Regions from separate parts of the Streptomyces sp. NBC_01429 genome, predicted to be linked through region 1. Evidence: riboswitches for the same ligand, from Rfam matches in the RefSeq annotation. Region 1 holds a riboswitch; the other holds the start of a gene.
The links. A riboswitch is a leader RNA that binds a small molecule or an ion and turns the genes downstream of it on or off. The one in region 1 is predicted to bind glycine.
Positions count from the first base shown of each region.

Region 2: it holds a riboswitch for glycine, as region 1 does, so the genes downstream of both, gcvT (glycine cleavage system aminomethyltransferase GcvT) here and gcvP (aminomethyl-transferring glycine dehydrogenase) in region 1, are expected to answer to the same signal.

Region 1 covers NZ_CP109599.1:6,836,521-6,844,952, reverse strand. The annotation lists gene OG627_RS30225 (hypothetical protein) at 338-946, shown strand; gene OG627_RS30220 (DUF5999 family protein) at 1,304-1,510, shown strand; gene gcvP (aminomethyl-transferring glycine dehydrogenase) at 1,619-4,504, opposite strand; glycine riboswitch at 4,683-4,780, opposite strand; gene OG627_RS30210 (PRC-barrel domain-containing protein) at 4,894-5,292, shown strand; gene OG627_RS30205 (DNA polymerase IV) at 5,187-6,797, opposite strand; gene OG627_RS30200 (MerR family transcriptional regulator) at 6,857-7,426, opposite strand; gene OG627_RS30195 (bifunctional nuclease family protein) at 7,604-8,077, opposite strand; gene ftsR (transcriptional regulator FtsR) at 8,131-8,432, opposite strand, start outside.
Region 2 covers NZ_CP109599.1:2,138,277-2,146,708, forward strand. The annotation lists gene OG627_RS08815 (ABC transporter substrate-binding protein) at 1-1,237, opposite strand, end outside; gene OG627_RS08820 (ABC transporter permease) at 1,282-2,274, opposite strand; gene OG627_RS08825 (enhanced serine sensitivity protein SseB C-terminal domain-containing protein) at 2,729-3,523, opposite strand; gene OG627_RS08830 (enhanced serine sensitivity protein SseB) at 3,693-4,427, opposite strand; gene OG627_RS08835 (AAA family ATPase) at 4,466-5,182, opposite strand; glycine riboswitch at 5,373-5,470, shown strand; gene gcvT (glycine cleavage system aminomethyltransferase GcvT) at 5,628-6,785, shown strand; gene gcvH (glycine cleavage system protein GcvH) at 6,934-7,311, shown strand; gene glyA (serine hydroxymethyltransferase) at 7,328-8,432, shown strand, end outside.

The DNA of each region.
Region 1 (8,432 bases):
GTTTCCCCTGCCCGGTCGGCCGCGAATAACGCAGACGAGTTTCAGCCGTCCCCGCTGGACGAATCACCCCAGGCCAGACACCCTCTGTTCGGGGTTTATCCACGGAAAGTCAGCGAGAGAAGGACTTAATAGTGCCTTGTCCGCAATATCCGGGACAGCTAGAAGAAACATGACGTGAACACGTGTCGTATAAACTCCGCGTACGAGGCAGAGAGTTGGTGTCCGGCCGCATCCGCGCTGGAGCCCACCTCTGACCCCGCATGCCGACAGCGACGTCCGCAGAAGTCATGCTCCACCTCACGCGTCACCCTGTCTCCTGAGTGAGAGGCAACCCACCATGCCGCTGCAAGTACCCCCGGCCCCGGCGCCCGCCCTGCGCAGCGTTCTCGCGGCACTCAGTTCCCCCACCGCCGTGCGCGATGCCCGCACCCCGGCTCTCCAGTCCGTCCAGGGACCGCTGAGCCCCGAACTCCCGCTTCCCGTCCACGTACTCGACCACGTCACCCCGGCGTCCCGTACGGCCGACCCCGAGGGCCGCGCCCCACGGACCAGGCTGACCGGCTGGCGCTTCCTGATCCGGAGCGGTGAGCGCACCGTGGCCGCCGCCGACACGATGCTCACCGCCGACGGCTGGGCCTTCTCGCGCTTCTTCGAAGGCCCCTACCTCACCGCCACCGAGCGCGCGCTGCGCCAGGCCGACGGCCTGGCGGCCCTGTACCAGCCCCGGCTGTTGTCCGTGCCGGAGCTGTACATGCTCACGCTCTGGCTGCACGGGGACACGGAGGCCGACGCCACCACGGGCTCGCCCGCCCCGGCCGACATCCTGGTGCCCCTCGCGCCCGCCCCACCGGGCATCACGGCGCATCGTCCGCACCGGGTCACCGAGCTGCTGCCGATGATCGGACTGCGGCTCGCCCCGCCGCCGCTGCTCACCACGCCCGCCTGAGGCCCGCCCCGTACGGCGGCCCGGCCGTACGCTCCCGTCCCCGGACCCGCACCATCGCCTCTTGTGCCCCGCAGCCCCTGGCGGCCGCGGGGCACGGTGCCGTTCACCAGGAGTAGGGTGCCGCCCATCCGGACTAGTCAGGTTGGGCCACCCCGAACCATCCGAGAAGTCAACCCAGTTGAACTGAACCGTCCGGCCGGGTGACGCGTCCTTGAGCAGAAGGAAGCGCTGCCGCGAAATCCCTGCGGATCGCCGTCCGTGGGACAACACTAGGACAGGACACGACAGATACGGGGGGCGGCCATGAACCCATCGAGCCGCAGGACTCTCACGACGACCCAGCGAAAGAACCCGCCCATGTGCCAGCACAAACCAGCCTGCCCGACAGCCGACTCCGCCGACCGCGACGCCGCCCGACTGATGGCGCACCACCCGGAGCAGGGCTGGAGTCTGCTGTGCAATGGCGTTCTGCTCTTCGAGGACACCGGTGAGCTGCTGCCGAACGGGAAGATCATCGCCCCGCACCGGCCGCTGCGGACCGAACGAGTGGTGACGGCGGCCTGACGCCGCCGGTACAAGGGGGCCGGCCCGGAGAGTTCCTCCGCACCGGCCCCGACGCATGTCCCCCGCGCCGCCCTCGCCCGGCGGATCGGCGCCTCGTAGCCCGGCCGCTCAGTGGTCGTACTCCTCCAGGGGCGGGCAGGAGCAGACCAGGTTGCGGTCGCCGAAGGCGCCGTCGATCCGGCGGACCGGCGGCCAGTACTTGTCCGCGGCGCTGACCCCGGCCGGGAAGACGGCCTCGCTCCGGCTGTACGCGTGGTCCCAATCGCCGCCCAGTGCCGCCGCCGTGTGCGGGGCGTTGCTCAGCGGGTTGTCGTCGGCGGGCCACTCACCCGAGGCGACCCTCTCGATCTCCGTACGAATCGCGATCATCGCCTCGCAGAAGCGGTCGATCTCGTTGAGGTCCTCGCTCTCCGTGGGCTCGATCATCAGCGTGCCCGCCACCGGGAACGACATCGTCGGCGCGTGGAACCCGTAGTCGATCAGCCGCTTGGCGATGTCGTCGACGCTGACGCCGGTGGCCTTGGACAGCGGCCGCAGATCCACGATGCACTCGTGGGCGACCAGCCCGTTCGGCCCCGTGTAGAGCACGGGGTAGTGCGGCTCCAGGCGCTTGGCGATGTAGTTGGCGGCGAGCACGGCGACCTGCGTCGCGCGCTTGAGGCCCTCGCCGCCCATCAGCCGTACGTACGCCCAGGAGATCGGCAGGATGCCCGCCGAGCCCCACGGCGCCGCCGAGATCGGCCCCACGCCCGTCGCGGGGCCGGCCGCCGGCTGGAGCGGGTGGTTGGGCAGGTACGGGGCGAGGTGGGCCCGTACGCCGACCGGACCGACGCCGGGGCCGCCGCCGCCGTGCGGGATGCAGAACGTCTTGTGCAGGTTCAGATGCGACACGTCCGAGCCGAACTTCCCCGGCTTGGCCAGCCCCACCAGCGCGTTCAGGTTCGCCCCGTCCACGTACACCTGGCCGCCCGCGTCGTGCACGGCCGCGCAGATGTCGCCGATGTGCTCCTCGAACACCCCGTGCGTGGACGGGTAGGTGACCATCAGGACGGCCAGCTCGGGGCCGTACCGCTCGATCTTGGCGCGCAGGTCCTCGACGTCGACGTCGCCGTCCTCGCGGGTCTTGACGACGACGACCTTCATACCGGCCATCACCGCGCTCGCCGCGTTCGTCCCGTGCGCGGAGGACGGGATGAGGCAGACCGTACGCCCGGTGTCGCCGTTGGCCCGGTGGTACGCGCGCACGGCCAGCAGACCGGCCAGCTCGCCCTGCGAACCCGCGTTGGGCTGGAGGGAGACCGCGTCGTAGCCGGTGACCTCGGCGAGACGCTCCTCCAGCTCCCGGATGAGCGTCAGATAGCCCTGCGCCTGCTCGGCCGGGGCGAAGGGGTGCAGCGCGCCGAACTCGGGCCAGGTCACCGGCTCCATCTCGGTCGTCGCGTTCAGCTTCATCGTGCAGGAGCCGAGCGGGATCATCCCGCGGTCCAGCGCGTAGTCGCGGTCGGCGAGCCGGCGCAGATAGCGCAGCATCGCCGTCTCCGAGCGGTACTGGTGGAAGACGGGGTGCGTCAGGTAGTCGTCGCCGCGCAGCAGCGTCCCCGGCAGGGCGTCGTCCGTGCCGCCGTCCAGCGCCTCGATGTCGGCGTCGACGCCGAAGGCGGTCCAGACGGCGCCGAGCTGGGCGCGGCCCGTGGTCTCGTCGCAGGCCACCAGAACGCGGTCGGCGTCGACCTGGCGGAGGTTGACCCCGCCCTCCCGGGCCGCGGTCACCACCTCGGCGGCCCGGCCGGGCACGACGGCGGTCAGCGTGTCGAAGTACTCCCCGTGCGCGATGCGGACCCCGCCCGCGCGCAGGCCCGCGGCCAGCAGCGCCGCGTAGCGGTGGGTGCGCTGCGCGATGGAGCGCAGCCCCTCGGGGCCGTGGTAGACCGCGTACATTCCGGCCATGACGGCGAGCAGCACCTGCGCGGTGCAGATATTGCTGGTGGCCTTCTCGCGGCGGATGTGCTGCTCGCGGGTCTGGAGCGCCAGCCGGTAGGCCTTGTTGCCGTCGGCGTCCACGGAGACCCCGACGAGCCGGCCCGGCAGGCTGCGCGCGAACTTCTCCCGTACGGCCATGAACCCGGCGTGCGGTCCGCCGAAGCCCATCGGCACCCCGAAGCGCTGGGTGGTGCCGACCGCGATGTCCGCGCCCAGCTCACCGGGGGACGTCAGCAGCGTCAGCGCGAGCAGGTCGGCGGCGACGGTGACGACCGCGCCGAGCGCGTGCGCCCGCTCGACGACGGCGCGGATGTCCCGGACGGCCCCGGAGGCGCCCGGGTACTGGAGGAGCACGCCGAAGACACCGCGCTCCGCGATCTCGTCGGAGATGCCCTCGCTCAGATCCGCGACGACGACCTCCACCCCGGTCGGCTCGGCGCGGGTCTCGATCACGGCGATGGTCTGCGGCAGCGCGTCGGCGTCCACCAGGAAGACGCCGCCCTTGACCTTCCCGACGCGCCGGGAGAGCGCCATGGCCTCCGCCGCTGCCGTGGACTCGTCCAGCAGCGAGGCGCCGGAGGTGGGCAGCCCGGTCAGCTCGGCCACCATGGTCTGGAAGTTGAGCAGGGCTTCGAGCCGGCCCTGCGAGATCTCCGGCTGGTACGGCGTGTACGCGGTGTACCAGGCGGGGTTCTCCATGACATTGCGGAGGATCACCGGCGGCGTGAACGTGCCGTAGTAGCCGAGGCCGATCATCGGGGCGAGCACCTGGTTGCGCTCGGCGAGGCCGCGCAGCTCGGCCAGCACCTCGGCCTCCGTGCGGGCCTCCGGCAGCCGCAGCGCCTCGGCGCTCCTGATCACGTCGGGCACGGCCGCGTCGGTCAGCTCGTCGAGCGAGCCGTAGCCGACCTGCGCCAGCATCTTCGCCTGGGCGCCCGCGTCGGGACCTATGTGGCGCTGCTCGAAGGGGATGCCTCGCTCCAGCTGGGAGAGCGGAATGCGGTGGGCGTTCATAGCGGAAGGCCTCCTGGTCTGCCACGACCTACGAGGGGCACCAGGACGCGGGTGCCCGGACGGCCTCCCCCTCTGTCATCTCGACCTGAGAGCTTCACCGGTCCGCCGCGGGGCGGGCCGGCTTTCACCGTCGGTGAGAGCGGGTGCCGTCCGACACCGCTCTGCTTTCCAGAGTGACCTCGTCCGCGCGGTACGGGGGCCTGAGAGATTCCGGGGAGGATTTGCTCCTTCGGCGCCTCCGGTGGTGTCACCGGAGGACTCTCCCGCACGGGGTCAGCAGCCGTTCGCCAGCCTACCAGCGGGCCTCTTGGGACGGCTTTCGAGTGGCCGCCGCCCAGGATCTGCACTTTTGTAGTCCTTACGAGCAGTTGTGACCAGTTGGAGGGACCGTGGAGACCGATATCGATCCGCGCAGCCTGATAGGGCGCAAGGCATTCGACCGGGACGGCAACAAGCTCGGCACGGTCGACGAGGTGTATCTGGACGACGCGACCGGCGTGCCGGAGTGGGCGGCCGTGCGCACCGGTCTGTTCAGCCGGGACGCGTTCGTCCCGCTCGGCCCCAGCACCCTGTCCGACAACGGGCTGCGGGTCCCGTTCGAGCGCGCCCTGATCAAGGACGCGCCCGACTTCGGCGTGGGCCGTCATCTCTCCCCCGAACAGGAACTCCAGCTCTACCACCACTACGGCCTCGCTCTCCCCGAACCGAATCCGCCGGAGCGGCCCGCGTCCCTCTCCGACCGGGACTCCGAGCGCGACTTCGGGCGGCTCGCCGGACAGGAGGACTGACCCGGACCGCCGCCCGCCGCCGCAGGGCCCTCCCGCCCCGGCGGCCCGTCCGGCGCCGGGGTCCCCTCCGGCACGAGCGGCAGCGGCTCGGAGAGCACCAGCTCGGGGTCGTCGATCCAGAACGTCCGCACCCAGCCGGGCGCTGACCCCGGCACCTCGAACCGTACGGTCACTCTCCGCAGCCCGCTGCCCTGCACCCAGCCGGGCCCGAACGCGGCATGGCGCACATCGTGTCCGGCCGGGAAGCGCCGCTCGGCAAGCTCCGCCGCCCCCTCCGCCGCCCCCTCCCGCGGCCCGCTCGCGGCCTCGGACGCCGGCCGCGGCACGCCGTCGTCCCCGGGGGCCGCCACCGCCGTCCCGGAGCCGCCGTCGTCCGGAGCCCCGTCCGGAGCGCCGTCCGCGCGGGTCGCCCGGTCCGCCCGGTCCCGGTCGGCCGCCGCCTGGGCGAACAGGTCCTCCTGCGTGTAGTCGGCGAGCCCCGTCACGCCCACCCCCAGCAGCCGCACCCCGCCCGTGGTGTCCACCGCCTCCAGCAGCCGCCCGGCGGCCTCGCGCACCACCCCGGGATCGTCCGTGGGCCCGCGCAGCGTCTCCGAACGGGTCAGCGTGGAGAAGTCGTAGCGCCGGACCTTCAGCACGACGGTGCGGCCCGAGTGCCCGGCCGCCCGCAGCCGCCCCACACACCGCTCGGCGAGCCGGTCGACCTCGGCGCGCACCCGTACCCGGTCGTGCAGGTCGATGTCGAAGGTGTCCTCCACCGACACCGACTTGGTCTCGCGCTCGGAGACCACGGGCCGGTCGTCGTACCCCCGGGCCATCCGGGAGAGCGAGGCGCCGTGGGCCTTGCCCAGCAGCCGTACGAGTTCGTCCTCGCCCGCCTCCGCCAGATGGGCGACGGTCGTCATCCCGGCCCGGCGCAGATGTTCCCCGGTCGCGGGGCCCACCCCCGGCAGGATCCGTACGGACATGGGACCCAGCAGCGCGCGCTCCGTGCCCGGCTCTATGAGGACCAGACCGTCGGGCTTGGCCTGCTCCGAGCCGATCTTCGCCAGCATCTTGGAACCGGCGAGCCCGACCGAGCCCGCGAGCCCGGTGGCCGCCCTGATGTCCCTGCGCAGCCGCTCACCGGCCGCCAGCGCCGAGGCGGTGTCGTGGGCCGACCCGCCCGCCTCCAGGTCCACGAAAGCCTCGTCCAGGCTCAGCGGCTCCACCAGCGGCGAGAGCGCCCCCAGCAGCGCCATGACCCGCTCGCTGACCTCGCGGTAGAGCGCGAAGCGCGGCACGAGATACGCGGCGTTCGGCGCGAGGCGTCTGGCCTGGGCCATCGGCATCGCCGAGTGCACCCCGAACCGTCTCGCCTCGTACGACGCGGTCGAGACCACCCCGCGCGGGCCGAGACCGCCCACCACCACCGGTTTTCCGCGCAGACTCGGCTTCGCCGCCTGCTCGGCGGCGGCGAAGAAGGCATCCATGTCCAGATGCAGGATCGTCGGCGCGGGTCTCACACCACCGATGCTGCCTCACACCACTGACAACGGGCCGTTCATCGGCGCCGGGAACGGCGTCAGACCGCCCGGTCGCGGCGCCTGCGCGCCAGCTCGTCGGCCGGATTGTTCCCGATCAGCGTCTCGCCGGTGTCGATCCGCTCCCCGTGCAGCTGTGACAGCGCGGCCTCGACGTCCCGCCACACCACGCCGACCGCGATCCCGAAGACGCCCTGACCGCCCTGGAGCAGGCTCACGACCTCATCGGGCGAGGAGCACTCGTGGACCGTGGCGCCGTCGCTCATGAGCGTCATCCGGTCCAGGTCCTGGAAGCCCCTGGCCCGCAGGTGCTGGACGGCGGCGCGGATGTTCTGCAACGCCACCCCGGTGTCCAGGAACCGCTTCACGATCTTGAGGACGACCACGTCGCGGAAGCTGTAGAGCCGCTGGGTGCCCGATCCGTACGCCGGGCGCACACTGGGCTCGACCAGCCCCGTACGCGCCCAGTAGTCCAACTGGCGGTACGTGATGCCCGCCGCCGCGCACGCGGTCGGACCCCGGTATCCGACCGCCTCCGCACCGGGGTCGGGCGCGCTGTTGTGAAGCGGATACGGACCGCCCGCCGCCGTACCGTCGCCGCTGCTTCTCACGCCGACCCTCCGTCCTTGACCTGCCCTGTCGAAGGTAGGCAGTCACCCGGGGTGCGTCAACGATCGCCACACTCGCCACGCCGAGTGATAATCACCCTGAGAGTGGTTTCCCGTGTCCCGTTCCGGGGAAAGGCTGACCGAATGTCCGGAGGGGGACCGGTGCGGCGCTCCGGCCGGTCACTGACTGTTGGTCCCGAAGTCCTCCGGAGAGATCTGGTCGAGGAACTCGCGGAACTTCTCCACCTCGTCCTCCTGCTCGTCCGGGATGGCGATGCCGGCATCGTCCAGAACCCCGTCACTGCCGTAGATCGGTGTGCCCGTGCGCAGTGCCAGCGCTATGGCATCCGACGGCCTGGCGCTCACCTCGACCCCGCTCGCGAAGACCAGCTCCGCGTAGAAGACCCCTTCACGCAGGTCCGTGATCCGGACTTCGGTCAGCTCCTGGCCGACCGCTTCCAGCACGTCCTTGAAAAGATCATGGGTCAGCGGCCGGGCCGGGGCCATGCCCTGCTGAGCGAAGGCGATCGCGGTCGCCTCCCCCGGTCCGATCCAGATGGGGAGGTAGCGATCGCCTCCCACTTCACGCAGGAGCACGATCGGTTGGTTGGAGGGCATTTCCACCCGGACACCCACAACGTCGAGCTCGTTCACACAGCAACCCTAGGACGTGCCCGGCAGGTTTGGGTAGTCGGACTCCCCCATGATCAGTACCGGCGGTCCCCGAGGGCCGTGCGGAACAGGGCGTGATGCAGCTGTACGGAGAGCGTGGCCAGCTCCTCGGTGGTCGCCTCGGCATGGGCTCTGGTCTGCGGATTACGGTGCCGGCGCAGCGGCGCCACCACTTGCTCGACCAGTCCCGCCTCACGTTCGGCGGCCGCTTTCATCACGCGCAGATGCCGGGGCTCAAGACCGAAGCGTCCGAGATCCGAGACGAGTTTCGCGACGGTGACGGCCTCGGCGTCGTATCCGCCCTCCGGCAGCGGGGTGATGAGTCCGTACGACTCCC
Region 2 (8,432 bases), 4.7 Mb from region 1:
TCGGCTGCTTGCACGCGGTCAGGGCCTCCTTCGACTTGGCCTCGTCGCCCTTGTTGCCGGCGGACGGGTACAGGTCGAACTTCTTGTAACCGGCGACCGACGGCGGGATCAGCGTCGTCGCGGGCTCGCCCTTGACCGAACCACCGATGGAGTCGACCATGCCGGCCTTGTTCACGGCGTACTGGACGGCCTTGCGGCACTCGACGTTGTCGAACGGCTTCACGTTGACGTTGATCGCCAGGTACTGGGTGGCACCCGCGTACGGGTTGTCCGTCTTGGCCTTCTCCGCCGGCTTGACGAGCACCTTCGGCTGCGTCTTCGACTGGAGGCCGGTGCCGCCGATGTCCGCGGTGATCGTGTCGTTGAGCAGGTGCTCATCGATCGTCGAGGCGTTGACGTTGAACTTCAGGTCGATCTTGTCCGGCAGGGCCTTGCGGATCGGGTCCGACGCGGCGTCCCACTCGGGGTTGCGCACCAGGGTCGCGCCGCGGCTCTCGCTGTACGACGAGAACTTGTACGGGCCCGAGGACACGATCTTCTGGACGTACTCGGCGCCCTTGTCGGCCTTCTGCGGGACCGGAGCGGTCTGCGAGAACGCCGCGAGGTAGTCCATGTCCGCGAACGGCTTGTTCAGCTTGAAGGTGATCGTGTAGTCGTCCGGCGTCTCGATGGACTTGAGACCGTCCTTGGACTTGTCCTTGTACGGACCCTTGTACTTGTCGCCACCGTCGAGGTAGGCCTTGAAGTACGTCGGGCCGTTGGACAGGGCCTCGGGCGCGAAGTTGGAGCGCTCGATGGCGTACTTGACGTCCTTCGAGGTGACCTCGGTGCCGTCCTCGAACTTGACGCCCTTGCGGAGCGTGTAGGTCCAGGTCTTGGCGTCCGCGCTGCCCTTGCCGAGCGAGGTGGCCAGGTCGGGAACGACCGTGAGGCCCTCCTTGCCCGCCGCCGGCTTGAACGTCACGAGCGAACGGCCGTACAGGCGGGAGAAGTTCTGCACCCAGCCGTAGTACGTGTTGCCCGGGTCCAGGGAGTCCGGGCCACTGGAGTGCTCGTACGTGACCGTCCCCCCCTTCTTGTCACTCGCGTTGACGATGCTGCTCAGTCCGGCATCGGCCTTCGCGCTGCCGCCCCCATTGCCGTCCTTGTCCTTGCTGTCACCGCTGCCACAGGCGGTCGCACCCAGCGCCACCGCCAGCGTGACCGCGATGGCCGATGCTGTCTTTCTGCTGTTCATCCTGAGGAAAGCCCCCTCGATTGACCGGTGCGGCAGGGCCGCGATTACTTGCCACGGGGGTCGAGTGCGTCACGCAGCCCGTCCCCCAGCAGATTGAAGGCCAGCACGGTGATGAAGATCGCCATGCCAGGAATGATCATGAACATCGGGTCGACCTGGTAGAGGTCGACCGCGGTGGACAGCATGCCGCCCCACGAGGCCTGCGGCGGGGCGATGCCGACGCCGAGGAAGCTCAGGGACGCCTCGAAGAGGATGTTGGTGGGGATCAGCAGCGTCGCGTAGACCAGGATCGGCGCGATCAGGTTCGGCAGCAGCTCCCGGAAGAGGATGAACGGCCCGCGGGCGCCCAGCGACCTGGCGGCCTCCACGAACTCCCGCTCGCGCAGGCTCATGGTCTGCGCGCGCACGATGCGTCCGATGTACGGCCAGCTGAAGAAGCCGATGACGAAGATCAGCACCGCGATGCGCAGGGAGAGCCCTTCGAGGCCGAACGCGCTGCCCTGGAGCGACGCCGAGATGGAGATCGCGAACAGCAGGAGCGGGAAGGCGAGGAAGGTGTCCATCATGCGGCTGATCGCGCTGTCGACCCAGCCGCCGTAGAACCCGGCCACCACGCCCATCACGACGCCGATGACGACGGAGAGCATCGTGGAACCGGCCGCGACGACCAGGGAGACCCAGGAGCCCTCGATGATGCGGGCCAGGATGTCGCGGCCGGTCTGCGGCTCGACACCCAGCGGGTGGTCCCAGCTGATCCCGCCGAAGCTGCCCTTGGGCGCCAGCAGGGTGGGGTCCACCAGGTCCTGGTTGAAGGCGTTGGGGTCGAGCCCGAAGACCGACTGGATCGGCTTGGAAAGTACGGCGACAAGGACCAGGAGGATCACGATCAGCGCGCCGACCAGGGCGACTTTGTCCCGTTTGAAACGCGTCCACGCGATCCGGCCGAGCGAGCGGCCCTCGATCTGCTTGACCCCGGCGCCTTCCAGCACCGCTTCCGGCGGCGCCGCCGATCCGGTGGTCTCGATAGGTGCCGTCATTGCGCTGGAGACCCCTCTCGGCCGACGGTGGCCGGCCCATGACCGCCGCTGTAGCGGCTCGTTCACTTCAGATTTCGCACAGTGGTCCCCCTAGATCCCGGGGGACTGCTTCTTGGAGCGCATCGCACACTAGTACGTGCCGAGGCCACCTGCTGCACGGAGTCTTCAACCACGAAGCGATCACCCGCCAGCCCTCACGGTGAATGGTTGCTCAAACGTGATGCGATAAGAGGGTTACCGTTATCCGGACACGGTTTTCGGCTCAACGGACGATGTGGGTGACTAATCCACCAGATCGGTCATGCCGCCCAGCTACCCGCATGCCCTGCGCAACCAACCCATCCGGCCACCCCGAACTCCTGTCTCCCCAGTGTTCGACACCCGGCAAGACCGCAGGTCCAGACCTTGTGCGCGGCCGATCCGCCGCGCCCCGGACGTCCGGGGCGCGGCGCGCTCAGTAGCCGCCGGGGCCGGGCAGCGGATAGCCGTATCCGGGTGCGCGGTCCGGTCCCGCGGGCGCCGCGTGGGCCTCGCGGTCGTAAAACGGACGGGAGTTGGAGCGCAGCCACATTGTTACCGGGTCGTATTCGTCGGACATCGCGACGGTGGAGACCGGCAGCCCGTCCGGTACGGCGGCGACCGACTGCCGCATCATCGCGTGCACGGAGTCGACGGAGGCGGGACTCGTGTCGTACAGATCGAGGCCGATCGCGAGGTACGGCACGCCGAGCGCGGGCTGCACCCAGGTGCGGCGCAGCGAGCGGACGGCGGGCGTGCGGTGCGCGTTCTGCGTGAGCAGGGCGTAGAACTGCGCGAGCGGTACGGCCGGTTCGGAGAGGCGCAGCGGTCCCGCGGGCATCCGGTCCAGGCCGGTGGCGATGCGGCGCAGGTCGAGCCAGGGGATGCCGACGCCGCCGCCGGGAGCGTGCGGATTGAGCCAGATCCCCCAGCGGTCGGGGTAGAGGGCGCGGGCGATGTCGCGGCCGGTGACCACCTCGTGGGCGCGGGTCCAGCCGCTGACGGCGAGTTCCTGGGCGGAGGTGACGCAGGGGGCGTAGCCCAGTCCGTCGATCTCCATGTTTCCGTACTGGGCGTCGGGCGAGCCGGCCCCGCCGTGCCAGAGCAGCATCCAGACGCTGTCGTCGGCGAGGGCCTCCAGGAGCGCCTCGTACGCGTCGTACCGTCCGGGCGTCACCTGACGCAGCATGTGCTCGACCTGCCCGGCCGCCGCGGTGCCTGACGCGCTCACTGTGGGTTCCGCCCCTCGTCGATCCACCATGCGCCCAGCTCCCCCGGGCACCGTCCGGGCACACGGTGCGGCGGCCCGGCCAGGAAACAGCTTAGGCGGTGTGGTGAGAATCCCGCCTGGCCGAAAGGCCATGCCTCCTCGGCGGCCACCGAGGTGGCCGCCCGCGCCGCTACCCGCGCTGGTAGAAGGGCCGCACCTTCGTCAGCAGCCAGTCAGCCACGGGGTCCTGGGCCACGTCCAGCAGCAGCAGGTTCACCGGCCAGCCGACCTCCACCCGTCCCAGGGCCCGGCCCAGCGCGTCCATCGGGGCGTTGCGTTCGGCGGCCTCCCAGGACGAGAGCTGGACGCCTACGAAGAGCACCGGCGGCTCGCCCTCGACGCTGGCGAGCGCGCGGCGGGCGGACAGGACGACGCCGACGGCCTCGAACTCGGCCGCCGCCGCGGTGAGGAACTCCACCGGGTCCTCCTGCCAGTCCGGCTCGAAGAGCCTGGCCCGGCCCCCGCTGGCCGGGCCGTCGAGCGGGGTGCGGCCCGCCCGGCACAACTCGGCGACGGCGAGCGGCGGCAGCGGCATGCCGACCAGCCCTCCCGGGTTGACCACGACGCCGAGCTGCGGCGGCAGGCCCCGGGCGAAGTCGCGTGCGGGGGCGACGGTGAAGGCCATGTGGGTGCCGACGCAGGTGCGGAACTGTTCCGCCGAGCTGAACACCGGGACGTAGGCGCCACCCTCGATCTCCACCGTGGGCAGATCGAGCGAGGGACTGTCCGGTCCGCCGCCGTTGGGCAGCGGCACCCAGACCTCGCTGCGCCCGAGCACCTCGATCAGCCGCGCGCCCGCTCCCTCGACACCGAGCGAGGCGGCGAGCACCTCTTCCAGCTCATTGCCCGGCCATGCTGTGTTCACTGTCCTCAATCCTCCGCCTCGACCCTGCGGCAAGCACCTTACGGCGTACCGGCCGCCGGGGTCCCGGGCGCTGCGCCCCGGAACACGACGCGCTCCAGCGCCCCGGCCGCCTCCCGGTCCAGGAGCACCGCGGAGGCGCACCCCGCCGGAAGCAGTCCGCACTCGGCGCCGGCGAGGAGCCGGCCCACCGCGCGGCGGTGCCGGGCGAAGGCGTACCGGGAGACGCCGCGCCCCCGTTCGCGCTGTCCGGCGCGGGCCACCTCGGGCTCCACGTCCAGCAGGAGGAGGTGGAGCAGCCGGCCGCGCCTGCCGGTCTCGCGGGCCAGCCAGCTCCGTACCCAGCTCTGCGTACCGCAGTCGTGGACGACGATGCCCGCGCCGGAGCGCAGCGCGCGCCACAGGCCCGCGTAGTGGGCGAGCCGTACGAGCGGGCGGTAGAGGGAGTACGGGAGCGAGGGCGGCAGCACGCGCGCCCAGCGGTCCCTGGCGTCCTGGGAGTCGATCCCGCCGCCCGGCGCGGTGCGCCGGATGAGGGTGGACTTGCCGCTGCCGGGCAGCCCGGAGACGACCACCACGTCCCCGGCGGCGAAGACCAGGGTGCGCGGCACCCGGCCGGGCCGGCCGCGTAAGTCCCGTACGTCCCGTGCTCCCGGTCCCGTATCCGCGATCGTGTCCCCGGCGGGTGCTCCCGGCTGGACGGGCACGCGCGCCGTCGCGCCGGCCGCCGGATACGTTCCGGACCCCTGCGACATCATTCGCCGTCCCCCTGTCAGCCCGCCCGTACAGGGTCTGGTCCCGGTACGTGTGCACGACCCTTGCCCACGAAGTGTAAAGAAATGGCAATGTCGCACAAGCTTTTCACCCGGCCGGGCGAGTTGGGGGCCCCCGGGCCCGATCCGTGCCGATGCGTGCGATGATGTGCCCGCCAACTGCATACCGGCCGTTTGAATCCGCGCGGGAGAGTCCCGGTCACCGTGTGCGCCGGGCGCCGAAGGAGCAAGTTCCTCCCTTGAATCTCTCAGGCCCCGTACCGCGTGGATGAGGCAGATCTGAAAAGCGGGCCGCACTGACAGCGGCTCCACCCAAGGTGCAAGTCACGACCTGCGTGCGCGTGCGTACGTGTGGCCGTGGTGAACCTCTCAGGTTCCGATGACAGATGGGGAGGACCGTCCTCGCCGTCATGCCCTGGGAGCCACACCGATGAGCCATGTCCCCCCGAGCAGCACCCCCGCCGCGCCCGTCGGCCCCCGTACGACCGCCCTCGACGCCACGCACCGCGCGCTGGGCGCGACCATGACCGACTTCGCGGGCTGGGACATGCCGCTGCGGTACGGCAGCGAGCGTGACGAGCACCTCGCCGTGCGGACCCGCGCGGGCCTCTTCGACCTCTCCCACATGGGCGAGATCACCGTGTCGGGTCCGGCGGCCGGAGCGCTCCTGGACTACGCGCTGGTCGGCAACATCGGCGCGCTCGCCGTGGGCCGGGCCCGCTACACCATGATCTGCCGCGAGGACGGCGGGATCCTGGACGACCTGATCGTCTACCGCCTCCAGGACGACGAGTACATGATCGTCGCCAACGCCTCCAACGCCCGCGTGGTGCTGGACGCCATGAACGCGCGCTCCGAGGGGTTCGACGCCGATGTGCGCGACGACCGGGACGCGTACGCGCTGCTGGCCGTCCAGGGCCCCGAGGCCGCCGGCATCCTGAAGTCCGTGACGGACGCCGATCTGGACGGGCTCAAGTACTACGCGGGTCTGCCCGGCACGGTCGCCGGGGTCCCCGCGCTGATCGCCCGTACCGGCTACACGGGCGAGGACGGCTTCGAGCTGTTCGTCGAGCCCCGGTACGCCGAGCGGCTGTGGCGGGCGCTGACCGAGGCGGGCGAGGGCGTCGGCCTGGTGCCGTGCGGGCTGTCCTGCCGCGACACCCTGCGTCTCGAGGCGGGCATGCCGCTGTACGGGAACGAGCTGTCCACCGGCCTCACCCCGTTCGACGCGGGCCTCGGCCGGGTCGTGAAGTTCGAGAAGACGTCGAACGACGGCGACTTCGTCGGGCGTACGGCCCTGGAGGCGGCGGCCGAGCGCGCCGCGAGCGCCCCGCCGCGCAAACTGGTCGGCCTGATCGCCGAGGGCCGCCGCGTGCCGCGCGCCGGTTACCCGGTGGTCGCCGCGGGGGCGAAGGTGGGAGAGGTCACCTCGGGCGCCCCCTCGCCGACCCTGGGCCGGCCGATCGCGATGGCCTACGTCGACGCCGGGCACGCCGAGCCCGGCACCGAGGGCGTCGGCGTGGACATCCGGGGCTCCCACGAGCCGTACGAGGTCGTGGCGCTGCCGTTCTACAAGCGCCGGAAGTGATACGGACGGACCGGTCGCGTCCGTACGCGCCGAGTCCGTCCACGCCCCGCCGTCCCGCGACGTCCCCGACGACCCGCCGTCCCCCGCCGTCTCGGTCCGTAAGACGGCTGTTCCGCACCACACCCCCGCGTACAGGAGAATTCAGGTCATGAGCAACCCCCAGCAGCTGCGCTACAGCAAGGAGCACGAGTGGCTGACGGCCGCCGACAACGGTGTGTCGACGGTCGGCATCACGGAGTACGCGGCGAACGCCCTCGGCGACGTCGTGTTCGCCCAGCTCCCCGAGGTCGGTGACGCGGTGACCGCGGGCGAGACCTGTGGAGAGCTGGAGTCCACCAAGTCCGTCAGCGATCTCTACTCCCCTGTGACCGGCGAGGTCACCGAGACGAACCAGGACGTCGTGGACGACCCCTCGCTGGTGAATTCCGCTCCCTACGAGGGCGGCTGGCTGTTCAAGGTGCGCGTCGCGGAGGAGCCGGGCGACCTGCTCTCCGCCGACGAGTACAAAGAGTTCTCCGGCAACTGACACCCCAGGGACTGTGATGTCTTCGAATTCCCTTCTGAACGCCTCGCTCCACGAACTGGACCCCGACGTCGCCGCCGCTGTCGACGCCGAACTCCACCGGCAGCAGTCCACCCTCGAAATGATCGCCTCGGAGAACTTCGCTCCGGTCGCGGTGATGGAGGCGCAGGGCTCCGTACTGACCAACAAGTACGCCGAGGGCTACCCGGGCCGCCGCTACTACGGCGGCTGTGAGCACGTCGACGTGATCGAGCAGATCGCCATCGACCGGGTGAAGGCCCTCTTCGGCGCCGAGCACGCGAACGTACAGCCGCACTCCGGTGCCCAGGCGAACGCCGCCGCGATGTTCGCGCTGCTCTCCCCCGGCGACACGATCATGGGTCTGAACCTCGCCCACGGCGGGCACCTGACCCACGGCATGAAGATCAACTTCTCCGGCAAGCTCTACAACGTCGTCGCCTACCACGTGGACGACACGACCGGTCAGGTCGACATGACCGAGGTCGAGCGGCTCGCCAAGGAGTCCCGTCCGAAGCTGATCGTGGCCGGCTGGTCCGCCTACCCCCGCCAGCTGGACTTCGCCGCGTTCCGCCGGATCGCGGACGAGGTCGGCGCGTACCTGATGGTCGACATGGCGCACTTCGCCGGTCTGGTCGCCGCGGGCCTGCACCCCAACCCGGTGCCGCACGCCCATGTCGTGACCACCACCACGCACAAGACCCTGGGCGGTCCGCGCGGTGGGGTGATCCTCTCCACCAAGGAACTGGCGAAGAAGATCAACTCCGCGGTCTTCCCCGGTCAGCAGGGCGGCCCGCTGGAGCATGTCATCGCGGGCAAGGCGGTCTCCTTCAAGGTGGCGGCCACCGAGGAGTTCAAGGAGCGCCAGCTGCGCACCCTGGAGGGCGCCCGGATCCTCGCCGAGCGGCTGGGCCGGCCGGATGTCACCGAGGTCGGTGTCTCCGTGCTCTCCGGCGGTACGGACGTCCACCTGGTCCTGGTCGACCTGCGGAACTCCGAGCTGGACGGCCAGCAGGCCGAGGACCGGCTCCACGAGGTCGGCATCACGGTCAACCGCAACGCCGTCCCGAACGACCCGCGCCCCCCGATGGTCACCTCGGGTCTGC